Regions from separate parts of the Vibrio tarriae genome, predicted to be linked through region 2. Evidence: riboswitches for the same ligand, from Rfam matches in the RefSeq annotation. Region 2 holds a riboswitch; each other region holds the start of a gene.
What was found. A riboswitch is a leader RNA that binds a small molecule or an ion and turns the genes downstream of it on or off. The one in region 2 is predicted to bind lysine.
Positions count from the first base shown of each region.

Region 1: linked by a shared signal. The riboswitch ahead of CEQ48_RS04085 (Na+/H+ antiporter NhaC family protein) and the one ahead of CEQ48_RS13105 (Na+/H+ antiporter NhaC family protein) in region 2 are both predicted to bind lysine.
Region 3: linked by a shared signal. The riboswitch ahead of lysC (lysine-sensitive aspartokinase 3) and the one ahead of CEQ48_RS13105 (Na+/H+ antiporter NhaC family protein) in region 2 are both predicted to bind lysine.

Region 1 is NZ_CP022352.1:789,826-797,279, forward strand. Features, by position in the region: gene CEQ48_RS04070 (DUF3369 domain-containing protein) at 1-1,408, shown strand, start outside; gene CEQ48_RS04075 (ATP-binding protein) at 1,439-3,385, opposite strand; gene CEQ48_RS04080 (ABC transporter substrate-binding protein) at 3,522-4,496, shown strand; gene CEQ48_RS04085 (Na+/H+ antiporter NhaC family protein) at 4,574-6,154, opposite strand; lysine riboswitch at 6,233-6,405, opposite strand; gene emrD (multidrug efflux MFS transporter EmrD) at 6,558-7,454, opposite strand, start outside.
Region 2 is NZ_CP022353.1:1,635,464-1,642,917, reverse strand. Features, by position in the region: gene CEQ48_RS13135 (DUF3833 domain-containing protein) at 1-103, shown strand, start outside; gene purB (adenylosuccinate lyase) at 194-1,564, opposite strand; gene hflD (high frequency lysogenization protein HflD) at 1,622-2,239, opposite strand; gene mnmA (tRNA 2-thiouridine(34) synthase MnmA) at 2,262-3,377, opposite strand; gene CEQ48_RS13115 (inosine/guanosine kinase) at 3,642-4,946, shown strand; gene CEQ48_RS13110 (H-NS family histone-like protein) at 4,997-5,404, opposite strand; lysine riboswitch at 5,802-5,984, shown strand; gene CEQ48_RS13105 (Na+/H+ antiporter NhaC family protein) at 6,100-7,454, shown strand, end outside.
Region 3 is NZ_CP022353.1:2,461,009-2,468,462, reverse strand. Features, by position in the region: gene metH (methionine synthase) at 1-2,987, shown strand, start outside; gene lysC (lysine-sensitive aspartokinase 3) at 3,061-4,416, opposite strand; lysine riboswitch at 4,527-4,704, opposite strand; gene CEQ48_RS16990 (pyridoxal-phosphate-dependent aminotransferase family protein) at 4,880-5,998, shown strand; gene CEQ48_RS16985 (PglL family O-oligosaccharyltransferase) at 6,058-7,454, opposite strand, start outside.

The DNA of each region.
Region 1 (7,454 bases), on a different replicon from region 2:
AGCGGGTTTCCAATTCCAAAATCGTACATTGGAGCTGATTTCGGTGCTTTCTGGACAAGAAGCCAAGGCTGTGATGGCTGAAAAATCCGATATTGCTTTGGCATTGATTGACGTGGTGATGGAAACTGAACACGCGGGTCTAGATTTGGTGCGTTACATTCGTGAAGAGCTCCAAAACCGTCAAGTGCGTTTGGTGCTGCGTACCGGACAAGCAGGGCAAGCTCCTGAAGATAAAGTCATCAAAGAGTATGAGATTGATGATTACAAAGAAAAAACCGAGCTGACCACCCAAAAATTGCGTACCTTGCTGTATTCGATGTTGCGTGCTTATCGCGATTTATGTTTGATTGAAGATCAAAAACGAGGGTTAAGCCAAGTGATTGAGGCTTCTGCGAATGTCCAGAACACCAGAACCCTACAAACCTACGCGACAGCGGTGTTGAGCCAATTAACCTCACTGCTTAAATTGCATGCTTCCGCATTTTACTGTGTGGTGAACCCGCGCCCAGGAGAAGAGCAGTACAGTGCATTAACCGTTGCTACAACGGCAGAATGTGTGGATTTGTATGTGGAATCTCCGTTCAAAGGGCTCCCCGAAGAGGTTGAAATTCGCTGTAAAGAGGTGTTGAACAACGGGCGTACCCGTGATTACGGGGATGCCTATGTGTTCTTTAAACAAGATGAACGTGGTGTTGATAGCGTACTGTATGTCGATCTTGATCAAGAGCTTTCCGAGTTGGATAGAAAGCTACTGGAAATCTACATGTACAACATTGGGCTGACGTTCGAAAACATTAACTTGATGGTGGATCTACGCGAAACCTCGAAAGAGTTGGTGTACAACCTTGCGAATGCCGTAGAGGCGCGTAGCCGAGAAACGGGAGCGCATGTTCAGCGAGTTTCGTTGTTTTGCGAACGGTTGGCGTTGCTATACGGGCTACCAGATGCTGATGCCGATATGATCAAAAGTGCAGCCCCCCTGCATGATGTCGGTAAAGTCGCCATTCCAGATAGTATTTTGCATAAACCCGGCAAGTTGGATGCTCAAGAGTGGGCGATTATGCAAAAGCATGTTGAGTACGGTGTAGATATTCTGAGTCGTTCTAAGCGGCGATTGATTCATGTTGCGAAAGAAATTGCTGCTACCCACCATGAGAAATGGGATGGCAGTGGTTATCCGAACCGCTTACAAGGCGATGATATTCCCATTTCAGGCCGTATTACTGCTTTAGCCGATGTCTTTGATGCTCTAGGGGCAAAACGTTCCTATAAAGATCCGTGGTCAGATGAACAGATCCGAGAAGAGTTAATTGCGCAAAAAGGGCGTCACTTTGAGCCAAAACTGGTTGAACTGTTACTCAAACATTGGGATGAGTTTATTGCCATCCGTGCTTCGCTGCCGGATTAGGGTGGCTAATGGCGTCGGCGCGAAGTATGGCTAGGTCACGGAATCGGGTATTTGAGGCATCGATAGCGCTTTGGGTAATGTGATCACGTAATGCACACCGTGCCCCGGTTCGGAGGCAAAAGCCAGTTGGCCATGCAGCTTTTGCTTAACCAAATTAAACACTAGATTTAATCCCAATCCTGATCCACCTTGACCTCGTTTAGTGGTAAAAAATGGTTCAAAGATTTTCTGATGCAGCTCTTTTGCCACACCGCATCCATTGTCTCGATACTCAATAATGATCTGCTGCTCTTTTTGATAGAAGTGAATATCAATCGCTGGTTGAGAGGTCTCTGCGAAAGCGTGATTCACACTGTTCATTACCAAATTAGTCATTATCTGCGTTAGTACGCCAGGTAAGCTGTTCATCATCACGGCATCATCCCCATGCAGTTGCGGCGTCACCGGAATTTTTCGTGTTTCACTGTGTAAGCTGGCCATCAGTGCGTCGAGGACTTGTTTTACGTCAAATTGGCTACGGCTTTCCGAAACTTGATCGACGGCCGTCTGTTTAAAATCTCGAATCAGTCGCGCGGCTCGGTTGAGGTTAGTTTCTAACATGAGGGTGCTCTGAGTCATCCTCGCCATCAATTCTGCAAACTGTTGGCTGGTGAGTGTTTGTTGGTTGAAAGCGTTCAGCAAGCTTTCTCGTGTTTCTTGAATCACAGAAGTGGCCGTCACCGCAATACCTAATGGCGTATTCACTTCATGTGCGACGCCTGCCACTAAGCCACCGAGAGCGGCGAGCTTCTCAGATTCAATCAGTTGGGTTTGGGTTTCTTGTAAACGGGTTAGACTGAGCGCTAAGTCTTGCGTTCGAGTCGCGACTTGTTGCTCCAGATCTTGGTTCATGATTTCTAAACTCAATTGAGCCAGTTTGAGTGATGTAATGTTGATTGCGGTACCACGAAATCCGAGAAATTGCTCATCGGTATACCGAGCAATGCCTTGGAACAGTAAATAAGCTTGAGAGCCATCGCTGAGTGGGAGTTCCACTTCACAATTGGAGAAATCTTGCTGTTTGAGTAAGCAGTTCATGAGCGCGGCTGAGGATTGGATCGGCGCAATACGCACCATCAGTGGTTTGGATTCTTCATCAATCGCTAACGCAGTAGACATGGCTTCTGAGCTATAAATCAGCTCGCCATGGCTGTTGGTTTCCCATAACCAATCGGAGGCGGCTTGTGCAAAATCTTCCAATCGCTCTTGTTCCGATTTGATGGTGCGGTAAAGGGTTGTCACGTTGTTCGCAATTCGATTGGTTTCATCCCCCAGCCATTGTAACTCGTCATTTTTCTCCATAATCCAAGGGTTATAAGGCAGTTGCAGTGGCTTTTTAGGGTGGCGGGGATTGTAGCGGCGTAGAAATTGCGCGATCGCAAAAATCCGCTGATTCACACTGGCGTGGAAAATCAGCAAGATTAAATAACACACAATGGCGGTTTTCAGTGCATTGACGGCTAAGGTGAGCAGAAACTGGCGAATCAAATAGTTGTAGATACCTTGAGCATCAGATTCAACATATAAAGTGCCGATCTTTTCAGTTATCTGAGTATCAGGGTTGGTGTATTCCAGTGGAATCTCACTATTCAATGCCATGCTTTTTACGGGTTCTCCGGCTGAAAAATGGTAGTCACCAGAGGTGATCTTCATATAATCGACATTCGGTAAGTTGACTAAGCCTTCCAGCCTTTGGGTGAGCACCACTAAGTCATAGTTCCACAATGAGCTGGCGAGAAGCTCTGCATGAATGGTTTGAATTTCATCATGCCTAGCTTGGACGTTGTTGAACTCTCGGTTGTAGTCGATGAAGGTTTGGGTAATCGTCATTGCTAAAGTCACTGCACCACTGAGGATCACCATGATAAGAATGATGCGTCGGCCAATACGGCTGAACATCGGGTTGCTGTCTATTTCTTCTGCGTCACGTTTTTTCATTATTAACTATTGTGTTAGAAGCGATTCATTTCATTATAGATGGAGTACTTACCTTCTTCCTACAAGCAGCGCCAAGCGGTTTAGGTATAGAAGAATGAAGATCAACTAAACTTGCTAGAAATCAGGAGGAAGCCTTATGCGTTGGTGGATAGTTTTAGTGTGGCTGTTGAGTGGTCAAACATGGTCGGCCAATGTTTTGGTGATTCAAAGTTATCACTCAGGTTATGCTTGGGATGCGGCCTACACAAAAGGATTGAAAGAGGGGATTAACGCCCAACATCAATTACACTTTTTTGAAATGGATACGAAACGGATTCCCGCTCGAGAATACAGCGCGGCTGCCGATCGTGCATTTCAAGCTTATCAGCGATTGAAACCTGACTTGGTGGTCTTGGGTGATGACAACGCGCTCTATTATCTGCTGCCCAAACTGTATAACGAGCCCATCTCGATTGTTTTTCTAGGGATTAACTCAAATCCTAGAGAGTTGCTGGATGAATATTCGGGGATTGCGCAAGTAACGGGCATTTTAGAGCAACCCTTATTTGTCAAAAATATGGCTGAAATCGGCCGTTTGTTACCGAAAGATAAACGGCGTGTTTTGGTGTTGTTTGACTCAGGTAATACCTCAAAAATTGCCTTGGATTATATGCAAGATCAATACAAGCTGATTAAGGAGAACTTGGGGATAGAGGCGGACATCCGCTCTATTAAGAGTGAGCAAGAGTGGAGGCATGCTGTTGAGTATGCCAATCAAGAAAGCTTTGGAGCTATTGTGGTTGGTTTGTATCAAACTCTTGTCAATACTGATGGGCTACATGTTCCACCAGAAAACATTTTGAGTTGGACGAATCAACATTCTCAACTGCCGTTGTTTGGCTTTTGGGATTTCTCCATCGGCAAAGGTAAAGCAGCGGGTGGGGTGGTGTTATTTGGATTAGAACAAGGAAAAATGGCCGCGGAACTGGCGACGCGTATTTTGGATAAACAAGAACCCGCCAAATACATTCCGATCCAGATCAACCGTCAAGGGCGAGGCCTTTATCAGCCAGATGAGTTTGCACGCTGGGGTTTAACGCCGCCGAAAGATTGGACACCTATCGATGAATAAGCGCTGTACTTAGCCTATGAATCCAAGGTGAGTTATAGAAAACAACACCGCCCATAAAGGGCGGTGTGAAAGAGAATTTAAGCTTCAACTGGCTCTTGCTGCCAACGTTTTTGGCGTAGATTAAAGGCGCAAAACAGTACAAACCATACGCTGCTGGCTGCCAAACCTGCCCAAACAGAGTGCAATAAGCCCATTGCCAAATAACCTAGTAATGCCCCCATTGCTGCGCTGATGGCGTAAGGAAGTTGAGTCACCACATGGTCAATATGATGACTACCCGCGCCAGTGGCGGACAAGATACTGGTGCTGGAAATTGGTGAGGCGTGATCGCCAAACACAGCGCCTGCTAATACGGCAGAGAGGGTTGGTAGCATCAGGCTGATGTCTGATGCAGCAGCAATATCACCCGCGAGTGGCAGCATAATGCCGAAGGTGCCCCAACTGGTGCCAGTAGCGAATGCCATTAAACAAGACAGAACAAACACCAACGCGGGTAGCAGTTCAACTGGCAAATTGCCTTGAGTCAGGGACGCGAGATAAATGCCGGTTTGCAGATCACGCACCACACCACCTATCGTCCAAGCAAATAGCAGAATGATGATCGCTGGCATCATCGCCATAACACCTTTTGGTGCGGTGGAGATCCATGTTTGCACCGAAAGTTTTAAGCGCAGTGACAGGACAATCGAGACGGCCAAGCTACACAACGCCGCATAAACCAGTGATTGCGCCACATTGGTATTTTCGAGTGCGCCAATCAAAGAGAAAGCCTCACCGTTAGCGGCTAAGACGGCGTTACCGGTTTGGATCATGAAAATCAAGGTGGTGATGGTCAGTGCTGCGATGGGCAACACCATATCGATCATGGTGCCGCGAGCGGTTTCTCCGCCTTCCATATCTAAGCCCGCAGGGCGGCCTTTGCTTTCGTCCCACAATTTACCTTCACGAGCCCACGCTTCGTGTTGGCGCATGGGGCCAATATCCATCGGCAGGAAAATCACCGCGAGCACCATAAGCAGGGTAAACACTGCGTACAGGTTCATCGGGATCATCTGTACAAATGCTGAAATCGCACTGATTTCCGTCATTTCGTGTGCTGCTAAAATGCCGCCAATGAGAGCGATAATGTAAGCGCCCCAAGAGGAAATCGGCGTAATCACACACACGGGGGCTGCTGTAGAGTCGAGCAAATAGGCGAGTTTCGCGCGCGAGATTTGGAAGCGATCCGTCACCGGGCGGCAAATTGCGCCTACAGACAGGCTATGGAAAAAGTCATCGATGAAAAAGGCAAATACCATTAACCCTGTCAGAGCTTTTGCACTGCGGCGATCTTTACATTTGCGCTCTGCCCACACCGCGAAAGCACGCGTTGCGCCTGAGGCGGTCATTAAGCTTATCAAACCACCCAGCAGCAGCATAAACAGCAGCATATTGATGTTATCGCTGTTGGCTGCACCTTCCGCCCAGAATAAGCCGCTGATCTTTCCAAACAAGTACTGTAGTGTGCTTAGAGGTGAAAAATGGTTAAGCATGACAGCGCCAGCGGCAATGCCAGCGCCTAAAGAGAGTAATACTCGGCGTGTGGTAATCGCGAGCAGCACTGCGAGTAGCGGTGGGATGACCGAGTAAATCGAGTCAGAATAAGGGGCTAAATTCATGGATCTCACATCACCTTTTCAGGTGGAGATCTACCAGCAGGATAAAAAACACATTTCAGCGAAATAACACTTCTTATCCTTCAAGGTAGCGCTCCATAGACAACACACTATGGCAGTCCGGCATTTGTTCAATGCTGGCCCAGCGAACGTTGATGACGCAACGATCACTTCGGCGCTGTACCCTTTAACCAGTCATCATCGGGGTCAACCTACGACTGGCGACTCATGAACAGCGCGCCTCTACTTAAAGGAACTTGTGCCAGTTGGAGAGCTTTGCTCAAAAACTGTGACACGCAACGTATATTACTGCCTTTTCAGGTGACGACAAGATTTAATTTCCCCATTTCTGCAGTGAAATTGATCTCGTCCGGTATATTCGCTAAAGGGTCAGAATTTTCTCTCATCAGATCGCAATAGGCATCTCATCTGAAGGTGGTTGTTTGGTGTAAACGCGTTTGAGCCCCCACAACGCCAGTACCGACATCAGAAGCATGATAATGCCGAGTGGTAGTTGATCGGATGCTGGGAACATGGCGGCGAACAGCGTAGCCAGACCTGCCCCTAAGTTTTGCATTCCACCTAAAATCGCACCGCCAGTCCCTGCGTGATAAGGGAAAGGAGAGAGTGCACCAGTGGTGGCGGCCGGGAATAAAATGCCAGCCCCTAAGAAGTAAATCGTTGCGCCGCCAATTAAGGACCATGCGGTTGTCAGGCCAAGCAAACCGGGCAACATAATCACCAGAGAACCGGTGAGGATGGCGAGCAAACCGATGCGCATGGCGGTTTTTTCACGCCAGTGGCGAGCAATCACGTTAGAGAGCCAAGCGCCCGCCAAATAACCGGGTATGGGTAACACAAACAATAAGCTTACGGTAGTCGCAGGTAGGCCCAATACACCGCCTAATAATACTCCTGCTGCCGCTTCAAACACGGCTAAGCCTGCAAAGGTTGCGACAAGACAGATTAAGTAACCTTGGAAGCGGCGATCTGACAGCACATAATGATAACTGCGCAGTACGGGCTCTTTTTTACGCGCAGCCGCAGGTAGCGTTTCCACCATGCTGGTCATCATGGTAATCACCACGGCAATCGCAAATAGAGACAAGAACAAATAGCTTGAACGCCAGCCAAAACTTTCGGTTAAGTAGCCCCCTAAGACCGGCGCAACCAGAGGTGAGAAAATCAGGCACATACTGATTAAGCTGTTGACTTTATGCAGCTCAGCCCCGTCGAAACAGTCGCGAGAGAGCGTACGAGACATCGCGCCACCACAGCCAATCCCAAGACCTTGTACAAAGCT
Region 2 (7,454 bases):
GTTGTATCGACAAGATGACAAGCGGGTATTTAATTTAACCAAAATTCGCAAATTTGGTCTTGAAGTCGGTCGGATTACTCTGTTTTTTGAAAAGCAGGAGTGAAACGGTCTGGTATAAACCAAGTCGATAAGTCGTCGATAAGTAAAAGGGGAGCCGTTGCTCCCCTTCGTCATTTGGTCTCTCTTGTCGAGATTACAGCTTGTCCGTCAGCTCAATCGCATAGCCAATGTAGCTGGCTGGTGTCATGGCTTTCAAGCGCGTTTTCTCTTCCGCTGGCAGTTCTAAACCATCAATGAATTGACGCATCGCTTCACCATCTACTCGCTTACCACGAGTCAGTTCTTTGAGCTTCTCATAAGGCTTTTCAATGCCGTAGCGGCGCATCACAGTTTGGATTGGCTCTGCCAGAACTTCCCAGTTGTGATCCAGTTCTGCAAGTAGTGCGTCGCGGTTCACTTCCAGCTTGCTGATGCCTTTCAAAGTTGAGGTATAAGCGATGATGGCATAGCCGACACCCACACCGAGGTTACGCAGTACGGTAGAATCCGTTAAATCACGTTGCCAACGAGAGATAGGCAGTTTTTGCGCTAAATGGGTAAATACCGCGTTCGCCAGACCCAAGTTACCTTCTGAGTTTTCAAAGTCGATTGGGTTGACTTTGTGTGGCATGGTAGAAGAGCCAATTTCACCCGCGATGGTTCTTTGTTTGAAGTGGCCCAGAGCAATGTAACCCCAAACATCACGATCAAAGTCGATCAAGATAGTGTTAAAACGTGCTACCGCTTCAAACAGCTCAGCAATGTAATCATGCGGCTCGATTTGCGTGGTGTACGGGTTCCAGTCTACGCCCAAAGATTCAGTGATGAACTCTTCGCTGAATTTATGCCAATCTACCGTTGGGTAAGCAGAAAGGTGCGCGTTGTAGTTACCCACCGCACCGTTGATTTTGGCTAGGATTTCTACGTTAGCGATCTGCTTGTATTGGCGCTCCATGCGGTAGGCCACGTTCGCCATCTCTTTACCCATGGTCGATGGAGAGGCTGGCTGACCGTGAGTACGAGAAAGCAGCGGAATATCGCGGTACTCTTTGGCCAGTTTGCGAATTGCGTCAATCACGTTACGAATTTCAGGCAGGATCACCGTGTCACGAGCTTCTTTGAGCATCAACGCATGTGAAGTGTTGTTGATGTCTTCGGAAGTACAAGCAAAGTGAATGAACTCGTTGACGGCATGCAGTTCAGGCATGGCCGCTACTTTCTCTTTCAGGAAGTATTCCACGGCTTTTACATCGTGGTTGGTAGTGCGTTCAATCTCTTTGATACGCAGTGCATCCGCCTCATTAAAGTTGGCGGCAATCGCATCAAGGAATTGATTCGCTTCGGCACTGAATGCAGGCACTTCTGCGATTTCAGTAGTGGCGGCTAGCTTTTGTAGCCAGCGAATTTCAACGATAGTGCGGTACTTTAGGAGACCAAACTCACTGAAGATACTGCGTAACGCAATCGTTTTACTTCCGTAGCGGCCATCTACCGGTGAAACAGCAGTCAATGCTGACAGTTCCATGTTCTTCTCCTGAATATTGAGTTAAAGGTGTGAGTAATTCGAGTGGGTAGCCATCACTTAGATTCGCGCTAACAAAATCTGCGCTTGTTCGATCATCTTTTTACGACCGAAAATCAGGTGACGACGGCGTCCACCAACCTGACGCCACAATACGGCGCAGCGGATCCCTGACAGGAGTAGGGCGCGCACTTTGTGCTGGTTAGCGGTTTGCTGTAATACGGCTGGTGTGCCAGTGACTTGAATGCGTGGGCCAATTGGGCTAATCACATCAAGGTAAATGCTGGCGAGGTTACTGATCATCTGATCATCAAATAAGTCAAAATGCTCAAGCTGACGCTCAATCATTTGAATGCGGTCACCGAGTTGGCTCATGGTATCGCGGCGACCACTTAATTTACGCTCAAGCGCCATTAGGCTGATCAGGTAACGGGTGATTTCGCTACCTGATGGCGTGCTGTCAATCCCTTTGACCAAGCACTCTAAGCCGAGCTTGAGCTGACTTTCGTGACCGAAAACTTCAAGCGTGTTACTTGGATTGGTACAAGTAATCGCTTTGAGCGACGTTTCAAACGCATCAGAATCACAGTACCCATTTTTGGCGACTTGCTGCACAAGTGCCACTGCCTGACAAATGCCAGCGAAAGCGATGGTACGGTCGTAAATTGCGTTAGCCACGTAAATCTCCTAAAAATTGACTTTAAATGCGCTCTTCAATAATGCCGCCACCAAGGCAGATTTCACCTTGATAAAAGACGGCGGATTGTCCCGGAGTCACGGCCACTTGTGGCTCGTCAAACATCACTTTGATGCGATCATCACTGAGCGGAATGATGGTACAAGCGATGTCACTTTGACGATAACGCGTCTTTACGCTGCAACGTACAGGTTCAGTGATGGGGGTGCGATCAACCCAATGTAACTGAGCCGCCACCAAACCATGCGATTTGAGGAGAGGATGATCCGCGCCTTGTACCGCGATGAGTACGTTGCGTTTGAGATCTTTATCCGCCACATACCATGGCTGTTCGCTGCTCTCTTTCATACCACCAATGTGCAGACCTTTACGCTGTCCGAGAGTGTGGTACATCAAGCCTTGGTGCTCACCAATCACTTTACCTTCCGGGGTCTCAATTTTACCCGGTTGGGCTGGCAAATAGCGAGATAAGAAGTCGGTAAATTTGCGCTCACCGATAAAACAAATACCGGTTGAATCTTTCTTCTTCGCGGTAATTAAGCCTTGTTCTTCGGCAATGCGGCGTACTTCAGGTTTTTCTAGTTCACCCACGGGGAATAGGCTACGCGCCACTTGCTCATGACTCAGAGTATAAAGGAAGTAGCTTTGGTCTTTATTACCGTCTAAACCGCGCAGCATTTGCGGTTTTTCGCCATTCTGCGGGAAGGTGCGACGCACATAGTGCCCCATGGCAATGTAGTCCGCATCCAGCACTTCATCAGCAAATTCTAAGAAGGCTTTAAATTTGATCTCTTTATTACACAAAATATCTGGGTTAGGAGTCCGTCCCGCTTTATATTCCGCGAGGAAGTATTCAAATACGTTATCCCAGTATTCTGCTGCGAAGTTAATGGTATGCAGTGGGATGCCGAGTTTGTCACACACCGCCTGAGCATCGGCGAGATCTTCTGCCGCAGTACAATACTCTTCGTTATCGTCTTCTTCCCAGTTTTTCATAAACAGGCCTTCCACTTGGTAACCCTGTTGCTTGAGAAGATAGGCTGAAACAGAGGAATCAACCCCTCCAGACATACCGACAATCACTTTCTTTTGGCTGTTTGCGCTGTGCTCTACAGACATCACTTATCTACCACTTGAGGAACTTGGACGGGGATTCTAACAGAAAGAATTTTTCGAGGACAGATCCGAGACGCTAATCACACTTCCCCGAACCTAAGCGCTATGTTGCTAACCTATTGAATCACTTGCGCTCCAAGCGCTAAGAGAAGAGCGCGAAATAAAATCCTCAGCGTGCAAACGTTTGCTTTTTTTTCCTTTATTGCTGCACTAAAAGGTGCGCGGTAGAATCGGCGCTCCTTTCATCCTTGAACCCAAGTAACCTTTATGAAATTTCCTGGCCAACGCAAATCTAAGCATTATTTTCCGGTTCACGCGCGTGATCCTCTGGTCATTCAAGCGCAAGAAAATAAGAAGATGTCGCGCACCCACATTATCGGTATTGATCAAACCCTAGTGGATATAGAGGCCAAAGTCGATTCAGATTTGATTGAACGTTATGGTTTAAGTAAAGGACACTCATTGGTCATTGATGATCAGGCTGCAGAAGCGTTATACAACGAATTAAAAGAGCAGCGTTTGATTACCAATGAATATGCAGGTGGAACTATAGGGAATACGCTGCATAATTACTCCGTGCTTGCGGATGATCGCTCCACGCTACTGGGTGTGATGAGCCAAGATATTAAAATTGGCAGTTACGGTTATCGCTATCTGTGTAACACTTCTAGCCGCATGGATCTCAACTATTTACAAGGTGTAGAGGGGGCGATTGGCCGCTGCTTTGCCTTGATTACCGAAGATGGTGAACGTACTTTCGCGATCAGCGAAGGTCAAATGAACCAATTACAACCAGACAGTATTCCTGAAAAAATATTTGCTAGTGCTTCTGCATTAGTGATCACGGCTTATTTAGTTCGTTGTAAAGAAGGCGATCCAATGCCGGAAGCAACAATGCGTGCCATTGAATATGCAAAAAAATATGATGTGCCTGTGGTATTAACCCTAGGTACTAAATTTGTTATTCAAGATGATCCGAAATTCTGGCAAGAATTTTTACGTGATCATGTCACTGTGGTGGCAATGAATGAAGATGAAGCATTAGCTTTAACAGGAGAAAGCGATCCGCTGGCAGCCTCAGATAAAGCGTTAGATTGGGTTGATTTAGTACTTTGTACCGCAGGCCCAGTGGGTTTATTTATGGCGGGTTACACCGAAGATTCCGCTAAACGTGAAACCACATTACCGTTATTACCGGGATCGGTCCCAGAATTTAACCGTTATGAATTTAGCCGTCCTGCGCGTAAAGAGAGTTGTATAAATCCTATTCGTGTTTATTCACATATTTCACCGTATATGGGCGGACCAGAGAAGATCAAAAATACCAATGGTGCGGGTGATGCAGCATTATCGGCCTTGTTACACGATATGGCAGCCAATAAATACCACAAAGAAAATGTACCTAACTCAAGTAAGCATCAACATGAGTTTTTAACCTATTCATCTTTTTCTCAAGTGTGTAAATATTCAAACCGCGCGAGTTATGAGGTGTTGGCCCAACATTCTCCACGTCTTTCACGTGGTCTTCCTGAGCGAGAAGATAGCCTTGAAGAGGCTTATTGGGAAAGATAATAAAAAAGGCTCCTTAGGGAGCCTTTTTTATTTTGGGATTTCTAGCAGAATTACAGAGCGAATTCTTCCAGAGATTTACCTTCATCCAGTGCTTTTTGGATCACTGAAGGAGTACGGCCTTGGCCTGTCCAAGTTTTTTCTTCACCGTTGGTGTCGATATACTTGTATTTTGCAGGGCGAGGTGCACGTTTGCCTTTTGCTTTAGTTTTAGTTTCGCCTGATAGCGCAGAAATAAGCGCTTCGAGGTCGATACCATCTTTAGCAATTTGTTCAGCAATTGCGGCTAATTTCGCTTCTTGCTCTGCACGAGCAGCAATTTCTTCTGCTTCTGCTTCTTTACGCTCTTGAACGACGGTAGTTAATTTATCTAACGCTTCTTCAAGTTGCTCAATAGTCAGTTCGCGTGCATAAGCACGTAGGCTACGAATATTTAATAAAGTCTTAGTGATTTCCGACATTACCATTTCCTGTTCACAATTTGGATAACGAGTTAATACTAAACCTAGCTTATTATACTGACAAGTTTTCGCTGCAAATATTAAGTCAAAATAGTAAGAAAGTAAAAATATAAAATGATATTTATTTAATGGATTTACTTTTTAGAATACTGCTGAAGCATATAAAAGCATCTGCAGGAAACTTATCATACAGATAAATAATATTAGTTCTATATATCAAGTATTGTGGTGTTTTTTATGAAATAAGTATCAATGAAATGATTGATTTGTGAGCGGCGGCACTTGTTTTTCGTACAGAAAGCTAGTTGCATTGATATTTTTGTTAAGTAAAATGTATCTCACCTAATGCGAAAAGCAGACTAAATGAGCTAAATGAATTGGCTGATTAGGATGAAGTTTTCGCCGTAGAGGAGCGGTTACGAAGAGTATCCACAATTCGGGTGATGCCAATGAATTATGGAAAAAGGCGTTGTCGCCGAAGTCAACTTGCCCATCAACGCAGTTGGCTGGGGTTACATTCAATAGGTGTAACACTGCCATAGTCTATATTGTTGTTAAACTATGGAGCGCTACTGTAGGGTTGGGTGAAGTGTTCGCTTCCCTTTCGCTTAGTTCAACATAAATTAAGCTGACATGATGTCGCTTGATTTGTCTGCAGTAGATCTCTAACCATTTTTTACTGGTTTTGGAAGATCATGAATTTAATCGATTTTGCTTCTTCGCCATTCTCTGTTTTACCACCTCTGGTGGCATTGAGCTTGGCTATTGTGACTCGCCGTGTACTCCTTTCTCTTGGCGTGGGGATATTTTTAGGTGCTTTACTGCTGGCTGATTATTCTATTGGTCAGTCGTTGCAATATATCGCAACACAAGTCGGTAGCGTGTTTGTCAAAGAGGGCGCGATCAATGCTTGGAATATGAGTATTGTCGGCTTTTTACTGTTACTGGGTATGATGACTGCGCTACTGACGTTGTCGGGCGGCACTCGCGCTTTTGCTCAGTGGGCACAAGTCCGGGTGAAAAGTAAACGTGGCTCTAAATTACTGGCGGCATTTTTAGGCGTATTCATTTTTGTTGACGACTATTTTAACAGCCTCGCTGTCGGTTCAATTTCTCGCCCAGTGACCGATCGTTTTTACGTTTCGCGTGCCAAACTGGCTTACATTCTGGATTCCACTGCTGCGCCTATGTGTGTGGTGATGCCCGCCTCAAGTTGGGGCGCGTATATCATGACCATCATCGGTGGCATTTTAGTTTCGCACGGTATTGAGGAGTATTCCGCATTAGGCGCTTATCTGCGTTTAGTGCCGATGAACTTCTATGCGATCTTTGCGTTGCTGATGGTATTTGCGGTGGTGTGGTTCCAAATGGATATCGGCCAGATGCGCAAGCATGAAATTGCCGCTTCTCAAGGGCGTGGTTTTGATGAAGATCCAAGTACAGACGCACAAGAGGCTCACGAGCTCAATGAAGAGCTTGATATTCGTGAAAGTGAACGCGGTACAGTACTCGATCTCGTGCTGCCGATTGTATTTTTAGTCGTTGCGACGATTGGCGCGATGATTTGGACTGGCACAACTGCATTAGCAGAAAGTGGAAAGTCATTTGATATTTTTGGGGCGTTTGAAAATACCAATGTCGGTACCTCATTGGTGTATGGCGGATTAGTCGGCCTAGCTATCGCATTTGTGACCGTTCTTCGCCAAAAATTGCCGGCGACTGAAATCGTAAAAACCTTGTGGATTGGCGCGAAATCCATGTTTGGTGCGATTCTGATCCTGATTTTTGCATGGACAATTGGTTCTGTGATTGGTGACATGAAGACGGGTGCTTACCTTTCATCGTTAGTGCAAGGGAATATTGATCCACATTGGCTTCCGGTCATTCTGTTCATCTTGTCAGGCGCGATGGCTTTCTCTACCGGCACATCATGGGGCACTTTTGGCATTATGCTGCCGATTGCAGGTGATATGGCGGGCGCTACCGATATCGCACTTATGCTGCCGATGCTCGGTGCGGTGCTTGCCGGTTCCGTATTTGGTGATCACTG
Region 3 (7,454 bases), 830 kb from region 2:
TCTATAACGCCTTGCGTCATGTACGACCGATTTCGTTTGGCTTGAACTGTGCGTTAGGCCCTGATGAGCTGCGCCAGTACGTGGAAGAGCTTTCCCGCATTTCGGAATGCTATGTTTCCGCGCACCCTAATGCGGGGTTACCGAATGCGTTTGGTGAATACGATCTCTCTGCCGAAGAGATGGCAGAACATATTGCCGAATGGGCGCAAGCGGGCTTTTTGAACTTGGTCGGAGGCTGCTGTGGTACGACACCTGAGCATATCGCGGCGATTGCCAAGGCCGTCGATGGTGTGAAACCAAGGGCTTTACCCGAGCTGAAAGTGGAATGTCGCCTCTCAGGGTTAGAGCCGCTGAATATTGGCCCTGAAACACTGTTTGTTAACGTGGGCGAACGGACTAACGTCACCGGTTCAGCGCGTTTTAAGCGTTTAATTAAAGAAGAGCAATACGATGAGGCGTTGGATGTCGCGCGCGAGCAGGTAGAAAATGGCGCGCAGATCATCGACATCAACATGGATGAAGGCATGTTGGACGCGGAGGCGTGTATGGTGCGCTTTTTGAATCTATGCGCCTCTGAACCAGAAATCTCCAAAGTTCCGGTGATGGTGGACTCCTCAAAATGGGAGGTGATTGAAGCGGGGCTGAAATGTATTCAGGGTAAAGGTATCGTCAACTCGATTTCTCTTAAAGAAGGCAAAGAGAAGTTTATTGCTCAAGCCAAATTGGTGCGCCGTTATGGTGCCGCCGTGATTGTGATGGCGTTTGATGAGGTGGGCCAAGCGGATACTCGCGAGCGCAAATTGGAGATCTGTCGTCGGGCTTACCATATTTTGGTCGATGAAGTGGGCTTCCCACCAGAAGATATTATTTTCGACCCGAACATCTTTGCCGTTGCGACCGGAATTGATGAGCACAATAACTACGCTCTGGACTTCATTAATGCGGTGGCTGACATTAAGCGTGAGCTGCCGCATGCGATGATTTCCGGCGGTGTGTCGAACGTTTCTTTCTCTTTCCGCGGCAACAACTATGTGCGTGAAGCGATCCATGCTGTATTCCTTTATCACTGCTTTAAACATGGTATGGACATGGGGATTGTCAACGCAGGGCAGCTTGAAATCTACGATAACGTTCCGCTGAAACTGCGTGAGGCAGTGGAAGATGTGATCCTCAATCGACGTAACGATGGCACGGAAAGACTGCTTGAAATTGCGGAAGCGTATCGCGAAAACAGTGTCGGTAAAGAAGAGGATGCCTCTGCATTAGAGTGGCGCACATGGCCTGTTGCTAAACGTCTGGAGCACGCTTTAGTCAAAGGTATCACCGAATTTATCGTCCAAGATACTGAAGAGGCGCGTCAGCAAGCCAGTAAGCCGTTGGATGTGATTGAAGGGCCGTTGATGGATGGCATGAACGTGGTCGGTGACTTGTTTGGTGAAGGAAAAATGTTCTTACCGCAAGTGGTGAAATCGGCACGTGTGATGAAACAAGCGGTGGCGTACCTTGAGCCTTTCATTAACGCGCTAAAAAGCGGTAGTACTTCAAACGGTAAGATTTTGCTGGCGACCGTAAAAGGCGATGTGCACGACATCGGCAAGAACATCGTTGGTGTGGTACTGCAGTGCAATAATTATGAAATTATTGATCTTGGCGTGATGGTGCCTTGTGAGCAGATCCTCAAAGTCGCACGCGAGCAAAATGTCGATATCATCGGTCTCTCTGGTCTTATCACGCCGTCTTTGGATGAGATGGTACACGTGGCGAAAGAGATGGAGCGACAAGGCTTTGAGCTGCCACTCTTGATTGGTGGAGCAACGACCTCAAAAGCGCATACTGCGGTGAAGATCGAACAGAATTATCATGCGCCTGTGGTGTACGTGAATAACGCGTCGCGCGCGGTAGGGGTGTGCACATCATTATTGTCTGATGAACTGCGCCCCGGATTTATCGAACGTTTGGATCTCGATTATGAGCGCACGCGTGATCAGCATGCTCGTAAAACGCCCAAATCGCGCCCAGTCACGTTAGAGCAGGCACGTGCTAATAAAGCGGCGCTGGATTGGGCAAATTACACGCCGCCCGCTCCTGCGAAACCGGGTGTGCATGTGTTTGAAAACATTGCGTTAGCCACACTACGTCCTTACATCGACTGGACGCCTTTCTTTATGACTTGGTCGTTGATGGGCAAATACCCAGCGATATTCGAGCATGAAGAAGTCGGTGAAGAAGCTCAACGTCTGTTCCATGATGCCAATGCTTTGCTTGATAAAGTAGAACGAGAGGGGCTACTGAAAGCCAGTGGTATGTGTGCGCTGTTCCCTGCTGCGAGCGTGGGCGATGACATTGAGGTTTACCGTGATGAGTCACGTACGCAAGTAGCGCATGTGCTGTACAACTTGCGTCAGCAGACTGAGAAACCGAAAGGGGCCAACTACTGTTTGTCGGATTACGTCGCCCCGAAAGAGAGCGGTAAGCGCGATTGGATTGGCGCGTTTGCAGTAACTGGTGGCATTGGTGAGCGAGCGTTGGCCGATGCTTTTAAAGCTCAGGGTGATGATTACAATGCGATCATGATCCAAGCGGTAGCCGATCGTTTGGCGGAAGCCTTTGCGGAATATCTGCATGAAAAAGTGCGTAAAGAGATTTGGGGTTATGCGAGCGATGAAAATCTCTCCAATGATGAACTGATCCGTGAGCGTTATCAGGGCATTCGACCAGCGCCGGGGTATCCCGCGTGCCCTGAGCATACCGAGAAAGCGACTTTGTGGCAGATGCTGAATGTCGAAGAGACTATCGGTATGTCACTGACCACTAGCTATGCGATGTGGCCGGGCGCTTCGGTATCCGGTTGGTATTTCTCGCATCCAGATTCTCGCTATTTTGCGGTTGCGCAGATCCAACAAGATCAACTGCACAGCTACGCTGAGCGTAAAGGTTGGAGTTTGGAAGAAGCTGAAAAGTGGCTAGCGCCTAACCTTGATGCTTAATCAGTAAGACCACCAGCCACAATAAAAGAGGCCACATCATGTGGCCTCTGGTTTTTATCTCGCGAGTTTGATTTTACTCTTGCTCAAACAGCTCTTTATGCAGCTTCTGCACCGCTTGCTTAGAGACAGATTCATGCAGCAAGAAACAGAGGTTATGCGCGCTGGCGCCATAGCAAATCATGCGGAGGTTGTAATCTTCCAATACGCTGAATACTTGTTTGGCATAGCCGCGGCTCTCTTTCATCTTGTTGCCGATCAGAGCAATCAAACACAGGTTGTATTCAACTTCGACCGTGCACAGCTCTTCTAACTCCGCGCGCACCGCTTCAGGCAATTCTGGTGCACCGCCTGAAGTATCGGTTTTATCCAGTGTCAGTGACACGCTGATTTCTGATGTGGTGATGAGATCGACCGAAATTTTATGCTTGGCGAGAATTTCAAACACTTTGGCGAGGAAACCGTAAGCATGGAACATCTGCGCGCTACGCAGTGTCACCATGGTTTGATTACAGCGTAGTGCAAGTGCGCGATACAGTGGCGCGCTTTCGACTTGTTTACGGATCCAAGTGCCGCCTTTTTCCGGTTCTTTTGATGAGCCAACAAACACGGGAATGCCATGGCGTACCGCTGGAAGCAAGGTGGATGGATGCAAAATCTTGGCACCAAAATTGGCCATTTCTGAGGCTTCGCTAAAGCTTATCTCAGGAATCGGCGCTGCTTTTGGCGCGATACGTGGATCGGTACTGTAGATCCCCGGTACGTCAGTCCAAATTTCCAAGCCACAAGCTTGCACGGCTTCGGCAATCAAAGCGGCTGAATAATCACTGCCGCCGCGGCCTAAAGTGGTGGTATTACCTTGCGCATCAGAGCCGATGAAGCCTTGAGTCACAACGACATATTGCTCACACAGTGGTACCAGTTTCTCTTTGGCTAATTGAGCGATTTCTTTCAATTGAGGTTCGGCGCGACCGTAATGATCGTCAGTGCGTAGCACTTCGCGGATATCAAAACGTACCGCGTCGACACCACGCTCACGCATTAGTTGAGCCAGGATGTAGGTGGAGATGAGCTCACCACAGGCGACGAGATGGTCGGTCAGTTTTTTACTGGATTGAAATGACGCCGCTTCTGCAGCACTGGCCACAGAATCTAGCACGGCTTTGACTTCTTTTTCGACGCGTGTCGGATCGGCGAGCTGGTCGATAATCACATAATGGATATCGGCCAACTGTTGCAAAATGGCTTGGCGGCGTTCAGCTGAGGCCACGCCATTGGCGAGTTCGACCAATAAATTGGTCACCCCAGAGCAGGCGCTGCTGACCACTAAGCGTGTTTGTGGATTGTTTTCGATAATGGCCGAACAACGGCTCATGGCTTCAAAGTTGGCGACACTAGTACCACCAAATTTGGCGACGTTAAATGTGCTCACGGCAATTCTCCCAGACTTCCTGAAAAACGAGTTGTTGGTAACCCAACGTCCAATGTTGTGAAGAGAGTGTTTTTTATAGAGCAAAATAGAGGAGTGACTATAGAAAGATTTCCCTCAGAAGCTCTTCATCAGATTCGAGCTGATGACAGTTGAAGGGATTCAGCCCGTTCAACCGATAAACCAAAGCCACAACTTTGATTCACCTCGGCACTACTCCCCCTGAATGTTCTGTATTGGAGTTGAGGCTCCACAAAACATCTGCCTGGGCAGTGCTCCTCTTCTGCTAGATAGCTCACACATTGAACGGTGTTGGCGAAATCTTGTCAACGACAAAATGTTCTAAAAGTGCAAATAAAAATGACATTAGTGTGACAAGGATTAACACTCTGGACATAGGTCGAATTGTTGCTGCTACTGAATTGCATTAGGCTAGTGGTTCTGGTCGCCACAACAAGGAGTCGTTATGACAATTCGCAGTTTTATTCCCCCTCATCGGATCTTGATGGGCCCTGGGCCTTCGGCTATTTCCCCTCAAGTTCTGCAAGCGCTGAGCCGCCCAACGCTTGGTCATCTTGATCCACTGTTTATCGGTATGATGGATGAGCTGAAACAGCTCTTGAAATATGCCTTCCAAACTGAAAACGAATTCACGATTGCCGTTTCTGCGCCGGGTAGTGCGGGTATGGAAGCTTGTTTTGTTAACCTCGTCGAGCCGGGCGATAAAGTGATTGTTTGCCGCAATGGGGTGTTTGGTGAGCGGATGCGCGATAACGCTGTGCGTTGTGGGGCCGAAGTTGTGGTGGTTGATGATGAATGGGGTTGCCCAGTCAGCGTTGAAAAAGTGCAAGCCGCGATAGATGAGCATCCGGATGCGAAAATACTGGCTTTTGTACAAGCAGAAACATCAACCGGAGCCTTAAGTGACGCGCAAGCGTTAGGTGCTCTAGCGAAGCAGCATGGTTTGTTGACGATTGTCGATGCGGTGACGTCGCTTGGCGGCGTTCCCCTGCTGGTGGATGAGTGGCACCTGGATGCGGTGTATTCTGGCAGCCAAAAATGCCTCTCTTGTGTGCCGGGATTGGCTCCGTTGACGTTTTCACCTCGTGCAATTGAGAAGATTCAATCACGAAAAACACCGATTCAAAGCTGGTTCTTGGATCAAAGCTTGGTATTAGGTTATTGGAGTGGCGCAGGTAAGCGTAGTTATCACCATACCGCTCCGGTTAATAGTTTGTACGCGCTGCACGAAGCGTTACTGCTTTTGCAACAAGAAGGTTTAGAGCACGCGTGGCAGCGCCATCGTGTGATGCATGAGAAGCTCAAACAAGGGTTAGAGCAACTCGGCTTTCAATTTGTGGTGGCAGAGCCCTATCGGTTACCGCAGTTGAATGCGATTTATGTACCAGAAGGCATTGATGAAGCCAAAGTGCGCAGCCATTTACTCAATGAATACAATTTGGAAATTGGCGCGGGGCTTGGGGCATTAGCCGGCAAAGCGTGGCGCATTGGGGTTATGGGCTATGGCGCGCGTTCAGAAAATATCGCGCTGTGTTTGCGAGCGCTCGAAGAGTCGCTGCGTTAATGCAAAGCGGAGTGAAGTAGAAATCAGGGTGGCTTAGGCCACCCTGATTCGATCTGAGATTAAGGTGTTGCCGCTGAGGGGGCTTGTTCTGCGCCGGATGTGGTGCTTGTTGCCTTTGCGGGCGCTTGGTATTGGACGGTACTGAAATCCTGATTGGGGAACAGAAATTCCGCTTCAGTACGAATTTGCTGGGCGCGACTCGTATCTCCCAAGCCTTGGTAGGCCAAAATCAGGTTGGTATAGAAGGCTGGGCGTGGCTTGTGTTGAATCACCTGTAATGACCAATCCACATACGGTTGGATCAGTTCTGCTTTTTGTTCATACAGTCCGAGTTCTAGGTAGGTGCTGTAGATGTCCCAATCGAATCGATCTTGCCACACTAAGGGATTGGTGACTTGTTTAAGTAATTCGGGATCTCTCGGCTTCGATTTTTCAAATTGAGTGAGTACATAATTGGTGTGTAAAGCTGTGCCCATATACAAAATGGTGACAATCGGTAATACCAAGCTATTAATACGTAGTAGGGATTTACTCAGCCCACTGAAACGGACGATACGATAACGTGCAACCCGCTGATCGACCCAGTAGATCAAAATAATAAACGTGATCCAGTGAATGGCGGAGTGGTAAAACGGATACTCCAATTGAGCATGCAACGTGATAGGAACGAACAGCGCCAGCATGGCTAAACGGGTGCCTCGTTTGGCGGCATAAATGCGCAAAGTGCAGAAGCAAGCGGCAAGTAATATTCCCAACACGGGCAGCAAACCGCCCTCAACCCCCCAGTACAAGATCTCATTATGCGGATGATCCATCGCCGCAAGCCCTGCGGGATAGGTGTTGTTCAACTGATGTTGACGAGCGGTATAAAGTAAATATTGCGCTTCAAATTTACCGTATCCATAACCGGTAAAGGGTTTTTCGATGATCATGTCAACTGCTTGTGGAAAGGTGTAGCGGCGTGGGCTTTCGAGATCTGCTTTATTCGCCACAAACCCAGAGGTTTCTTGACTATACATCGCTGCAACTCCGGCGCAGACACCAACCACAATGGCTAACACCCAGAGGCTAAAACGTTGGCGTGATGCAAATCGACGAAGATATGGCGCAACGAGAATAATGCTAAGTAAGCTGGCTATCCATCCTGTGCGTGAGGCAAGCACCACCAAAAGAGGGGAGGTAAGTAGTGGCGTGAGATAAAGAATGCCAATTTTACTTAAGGGCGAATCATATTTTTCTGGTTGTCTTGCCAGTAAATAACCAGAAAGCACTAATCCGGTTGCAAGAAAACTTGCCATGACATTCGGTTGTTGAAAAATACCATAAGGACGGTTGGCGAGGGTGTCATACCCAAACGGGTTTCCCAGATCTAACCAAAAATATTGGATAAGACCCATGATGGCTTCGATTACTGTAGCCAGCAGAATAAACCACAGTAAACGTTGTTTATGTTTAT